Linked DNA regions of Peribacillus simplex NBRC 15720 = DSM 1321. Each later gene encodes a partner of the first gene's protein in a complex. Links are inferred from orthologs where the notes say so. Each region holds a gene or a part of one and is shown on either strand. Other genes may lie near its edges. The genes, in order: BS1321_RS26115 and BS1321_RS05725.

What was found.
Region 2: the proteins of BS1321_RS26115 (region 1) and BS1321_RS05725 are in contact, whole or in part, in a crystal structure (PDB 8WT4), measured with the Bacillus subtilis proteins. The link is inferred for Peribacillus simplex NBRC 15720 = DSM 1321 from one-to-one orthologs.

The regions. Positions count from the first base shown.
Region 1 is NZ_CP017704.1:5,406,438-5,409,652, reverse strand. Bases 4-2,883 are described here. They hold BS1321_RS26115 (IseA DL-endopeptidase inhibitor family protein), read left to right. Parts: upstream 4-1,116; coding sequence 1,117-1,650; downstream 1,651-2,883. Other genes in these bases: BS1321_RS26105 (PadR family transcriptional regulator), read right to left, coding at 2,805-2,883; BS1321_RS26110 (HAAS signaling domain-containing protein), read right to left, coding at 1,826-2,818; BS1321_RS26120 (sporulation protein), read right to left, coding at 50-442; BS1321_RS26125 (mechanosensitive ion channel family protein), read right to left, coding at 4-27. Also shown: more of BS1321_RS26125, read right to left, coding at 1-3; more of BS1321_RS26105, read right to left, coding at 2,884-3,152.
Region 2 is NZ_CP017704.1:1,225,491-1,228,817, forward strand. What follows is about bases 312-3,303. They hold BS1321_RS05725 (C40 family peptidase), read right to left. Parts: upstream 2,497-3,303; coding sequence 1,126-2,496; downstream 312-1,125. Other genes in these bases: BS1321_RS05715 (YxcD family protein), read right to left, coding at 312-493; BS1321_RS05720 (hypothetical protein), read right to left, coding at 481-927; BS1321_RS05730 (sulfate/molybdate ABC transporter ATP-binding protein), read right to left, coding at 3,020-3,303. In the rest of the region: more of BS1321_RS05715, read right to left, coding at 194-311; more of BS1321_RS05730, read right to left, coding at 3,304-3,327. UniProt on the Bacillus subtilis protein: The C-terminal part of CwlO shows a cell wall hydrolytic DL-endopeptidase activity.

The DNA.
Region 1 (3,215 bases):
AAGCTCAGAAAATTTCAAGATATTCATGTTCCCACCTCCATTTTCATTTTTATTCAGAATCGATTAAAATCCAGTCATCATCCTTGCCTATTATCCCTTTATCAAGTATCAGCCTCGTTTTAAGTCGATAGGAAACCCCTCGCTTATAAGGTTCATTCAAAGTAGGCAGACAAAAGTTAAAAGGAATTTCATTACTTTCCCCTGAATTAATCTCTCTTGAAGATAAGATGGTGCTCGTTTTAAGGATCTCTTCCAATCCGGTAGAATGAGTATCCATAATTAAATCACATTCGATCCTCCTTATTCTTTGCGCCAAGGTACCACCTTTAATCAAGAAATACCCATTTATGCATTCACCAGATTTATACGTATTTTTCGGAAGGATTAAATCTATTTGTGCAGAACCTATCCCTAAAAGTAATAAAGATTTTCTAAGTATCAAAGAATACACTCCATTTATATTTATTTGTTTTTCTATTAAACCCACATGTTTATACATTTTCTTAAGGGCTGCAGAATCCGGACTACAAAAAAACCTTTACCATTTTGGTAAAGGTTTACTAAAAGAAAATAGACCTTTACCAATAGGTAAGGTCTGGCTAACAACAATATGCTGCCAACAACACCGAGAGCAAAGAACTCTGTAATGACGACATTGTTGTAAAAGCTACTCCCCTTTGGAGAATGTATTCAAGTATATTATTTATAATACGGTAGAATTGGAAAGTTTGTCAAACCTTTATATTTTATTATTTTCGGGCTTGCCGGAGAAATTCGTGTTCTTTGTACATAAGTTGATATTAATGAAAATATAATGAATTAACTTGTCCCGTTATTGCAAAAGAATTAACTGTTGGGTTTTAAATAGGCCAGTTGGTGGAATATGAAGTATGTAACAGCCAATGTTCTTCTATTTCCAACTCGGTGAACGCTCCTTTCAATAAGAATAAAGTGAACAAACTATGTATATTTAGTGGAAAACAAAAAATATATTTTAAAATTAACAATATTTCTCTTTTAATTACGCAAGCCTTATTGTAATATAAATGTAACAAATGTAATATTAATTAAACTTTCGTTACATAAGTATCCTATTAGGGATTGGGGAGAAAAATTATGAAAAAATTTTTAGGTATGCTATTATCCATTATCATTTTATTTTTCACATTAAGTGGTCAGGTTACCGCAAAAACGACATCACAGAATTTGTCTGACGCAAATGCATTAAAGATAGCCGATAATGCCAGCAAACATTTTTGGAATGCATTACACGGTTACACTACTCGTTCATGTTCACAAAAAACATTCAATTATAAAGGGACAGTGTATTCATACCTTTGCCAAGAGTTTAATACAAAAGATAAATTAACTAACTATTTAGCAGAGACATTTACTAATAATGCAGTTGAAAAAGGGCTGACCAAATATAGTTACATTACCCATAAAGGTAAATTAGCCCGTCCAATCGGAGACGGCGATAGCATGTTAGAGTGGAGAAAAGCAAAAATTAAATTGGTCTATCAAAAACTAAACGTTAGATCCTACAATTTAACTGTACCTACAGTCGACGGTGACACAGTAAAAAGAACGGTTACCTTTTATAAGTCTGGATCCACGTGGAAAGTCAATCAGTTCGATGCAGTTCAATAAAAAATTTGTTTAAATGTAACGCCTCATATGCCGTATAGTTAGTTAAAAACTATATTTCATATGAGGTGTTTTTCTGTTTTGCCTTGTATCTTGAAATAATCTTACAGACTTGTATCAACTCACTTTTCACTTAACGGAACTTTCAAACAAAAAAACACAGCTAGGATGCTGTGCCTTAACGTTTTTTTGCCTTACGGAAGCCTTGATAGGAATCGTAGGCGGCAAAAAAGATGGTGATTAATATGAGACCCCAGTAAATCGAGGTTTTCCATTCATCGATTGTAAACAGTGTATTTTGGTATGCAATGAATTCCGGGTTCAATAAATTAGGATTACTGATGATGATGATGAAAGTCAGAGTGGACAACAGCTGGTATATGGCATGGAATAAAGCTAGTTTCAGGGTCCATTGTCTTAAAAATAATTTATAAATAGCCAAGAGCACCCCGATGATAACGACGCAAGATACCAGCAGCCAATAGGAATTCAATACCTCTTGATTGAAAGAAGGTGTCACGAAAATGAGACTATCATTCCTTTTTTCATAGACCCCTAAGAGGTTTGCTGCATTGAAATAAAGGGCCGTGAATACAGAAAGACCTAACAAACTTGCAAAAATCTCGATCATAGGAATAGCTTTTTTCTTTGAAATGTTCGGAATATCTTTTAGGCTTTCCGGTGTCCATGGTTTCAAGTCTTTTGTTAAAGGCGACTGGTCTTTTGAAGTATCCACGCGTTCTAAAATGGCAAACGAAAGCGTTAACCAGAAAAACACTTGGATACCTGTACTGATGATACTTGCAATCCCTTTCCCTATTATGGTGAAAACCGCGTCCATAACCGTATTATCCCCCATATCCCGAAACGGATTATCCCCTACTAATCCGATCAGTGAAATGACGGCAGCGATGGGTAAAATCATTTTCAACAGACAGATATAAACATCATAATATCGCGGTCCAATCAGATGCATTGGCCGATCACGATAACCACTTGCCAGTGTAACCGGATCTCCTAATTTTAAAAGAACTGCTTTCACGTCTTGCTCCGTATGATCCTCCGGAAGCATATCTTCGATTGTAGATTGAAGCTCAAGCGCAATATCCTCCCGGTTTTTTTCTGGCAGCCTGCGGGTCACTTCCTGAATATAAAGTTCAATCAGCTCCATCTTCTCCCTCTCCTTTTAATAATATATAAAGCTCTTGAGAAGTTTTTTCCCATTCTTCCTTTAACTGAATGAAGATTTCTCCCCCATAATCACTTAAAGAATAGTACTTACGCGGTCTACTTTCAGAAGTATCCCAGCTGCTGGTCACCAATTCTTGTTTTTCCAGGCGGCGAAGCAACGGATATAAAGTACTTTGATCAATGGTAATTCCCGACTTCTCTAAACGCTGGACAAGCGAGTACCCATACTGAGGGGTTTTGAGCTGACTTAGAACAGCTAACGTCAAAGTGCCTCTGCGCAGCTCAGTGGTTAATGAATTCAATAAAGTGCTCATCCAATCACCTCTTCTCTATACTATGTGACGTACACCATACCTTATACTATGCAACATACACTA
Region 2 (3,327 bases), 4.2 Mb from region 1 along the record:
TTTCATTCTTATTATTTATTTGTTTGAAATAAGTGTTGGTAATCTAGGATTTTGCTTAGCTTGCTTTATTATTTTTCTATTTTTCTATTTTTCTATTTTTCTATTTCTCTTTTATCCTTTTCCTTCACACCAATCGACTAACATTAAACCTTATTAAATAGAAAAAGGATGCCTAAACGGCATCCTTTTTTACTTATCTATTACTTTCACTTACTAAAGCCACTATGCCTTCTTCATCATCCAAAACAAGTTCAATACCCGAGTATGGATCTTTACTCATATATTCATCCAGCCATAAGCGAAGCGCTTCTATCAAATTGATGGTAATTAACACTTGTTTCCGGCCATCGACAAACGCTTCCGCCGAAAAGCCATAATCATCATCATACATTAACTCCACTTCTACCTCATTGGGTTGTACCTGCTTTTTACGGCCAATATAAACACAAACCGCGTTGATGATATCTTGTTCGGAAATCTTTAGCCTCTCCATGGGTTTGGATCCTCTTTCTTCTTCTTATCTTTGAAATATGTGAATATTTTACGGATTACAACGATTAATGCAATAACTGCTATCACGTTGATTAATAGTCCTAGTATAGAACCAAGCGCGCCCATATTGGCGAATAGGCTACCAAAAAGTAAACCTGCCAGTCCACCTAGCATAATTCCTTTCATTAAGCCGCCTTTTGTGAATGAGTTTCCACTTTTTGTATCAGTCTTCGCTTTATTAGTAGTAGTAGCATCGGACTTCTTCGTTTCTTTATTTTGGAAATTCGAATTATTATTGTTGTTGCTGTTAAAACTTCTTTTTCCAGACTTGTAACCCCTTGCATCGACTGACTCCGAATGATCCTGGAATACATAAGTGCCGACTGGCGAGAATGCTAGTGTAATTGTAAGTAATGCAGCCATAAATTTTTTCATCATGTTTTTTTGCCTCCGTTTAATAGTATGGAATGTTGTTTCATTATATCTTTTCCCAGATTAACTGAAAGTCCACATCACCTATCCTTGTTTTATCTTATAGTATTTACGTTTAGTTTCAAAATAAGTTTCACTTTTTTCGATTTTTTTCAAAAAAAATAAGCAGAGGCCATTTCTCCCCTGCTTATTAAAGAAATATTAGTTTACACGAACGACACGGCCGTTGAATTTACCTGCCCAATATCCACTTTCCATATTCGCGATTGCAACACCTGTTGAACTTTGGGAACCTATAAATTTGCCGCCACCGACATAAATACCGACATGGCCATCAGTTTTATAGGTATTGAAAAACACTAAATCTCCAGGTTGTATTTGACTCTTAGAAACTTGACGTCCTGCACTTGTCAATGCACCCGTACTGGCTGGAAGGTTCACACCAGCTTGTTTATAAGCCCATGCAACGAATCCTGAACAATCGAATAAACCGTTAGCAATATCGGATGCCGTTCTTCCGCCACCAAATTTATATGTGGAGTTACCGATATATTTATAACCTGCTGTAATTGCAGAGCCTGTATTTGCACTGCTTGGCTTACTTGAAGTTTCAGTTTTACTAGCTGCAGGCTTACTAGCTGCTGCAGGTTTATCAGCAGAACTGTTTTTAGATGAATTTGAAGATGATTCACCTTTAGACGAACCAGATGCTGACGATTCAGCTTTAGAAGAACTTGATGATTCTTCACTAGAAGAATTTGAAGAATTCACTTCTTCAGCAGCACGGTCAAGATCAGCTTTCTCTGATGCCTTACGTTCTTCCTCTTTTTTGATATTTTCACGAATGGAAGCTATTTGTGCTTCTAAACCAGCATCTTTATTTTCTAAAGATTGTTTAAGTGCCTCTGTTTCCGATTCTTTCTTTTCAATCTTTGCCTTCATATTGACTGTTTCAGCTTTTTGATCTTCAATTTGAGATTGCATGCCTTTCAGCTCTACTTCCATATCCTTAAGGCTTTGCAATTTTTTCTCAACAGTCTCTTGTTTTTTTTCTAAGTCAGCTTTATCCGCTTCCTGCTCGCTAAGAATCTGTTGGTCAGCTTCCACGATAGTGGCTACCGCTCCCACACGATTAACGAATTCACCAAAGTTTTTAGAACCTAAAACAACTTCTAGGTACTCAACGTCCCCGCCGCTCTCTTGGAATGAAAGGGCGCGCTCTTTCAAGACTTCCTCGCGTTTTGCGATTCTTTCTTCCAAGGCTTTAATTTCTTTCTTTAAAGAATCTATATCTTTTTCGGTGTCTTTAATTTCTTGTTTAGTATCTTTGATTTTTTGGTCATTTTCTTTCATTGCCGATTCTATCTGGGCAATTTGGGAATTCATTTTCGTTTGTTCTTTTTTCAATTCCTGAATAACTTGTTCTGCCTCTGAAATATCTGATTGTATTCCTGTGCGTTGCGATTGAATATCCGAGATAGATTCAGCTTTTACAGATGGTATGGCAAAAGCGCTCCCTAATCCAAGCATAATTGTCGTGTTCAATACGATAAGTTTTTTCTTCAAACTCATTTCCCCTGCTTTCCTCCCCTTGCATTTCCATCGACCCACTTCTTTTTCTCTATGAAAAATTATTAGTCAAAATAAATTGCTGGGAACTCTTCTCTATTTTTTTTACTCTTTATGTAATTTTCTAAGATTGTAATTATATAAAATACATTTCTTAAACTCTACTATGTTTTCATCTAAGTCGTAGTATATCATCAGATTTTGTCAAATGCGTAATAGCAATATTACAATTATATTTCAATTTTAACATAAAACATAAAAATTCGACTTTTTCGTGTGATAAAACAACCATTTTTTTACATAATAACCTTCTTATTTTGATGCAAGACTTTCTATCTAGTGTTTAGCACCAAGGGACCACAGACTATTGGCAGATTAAAACTGACCATTTTCGAATGTATGGAAGCCCTTTTGAAACAGATTGCAGCTTATTTTCCTTACATAAAGGAAGGTCCGCTGGCATCCCCATTAAAAAAACAAAAAAAACCGCTCATCAGCGGTTTTTCCGTCAATATTCGACCCATTCTTAAATTCCAGCCATATAGTCGACAAAAACCTTCATTTCTTTTGGTCGAACAAATACACTTTCGCCTTTGCTTATCTCCAGATTCAAATATTGTTCTTTCGTCAGTTCGATTTCCAGCGGTTCGTTTGTATCCTGACGAATGACTTCTATCCGGACGATGGGGCCAATTGTATGGATGTGGTCAATTATGGATGCAATCGAATCCTTTTCGGATGTTTCTCTTTCTATGATAAAGTTATGAGCCCTTACATAACCAGTGCCCACACCATCTTCGCTGCCCGGGGCATTCATTTCCACATTCCCAGTTA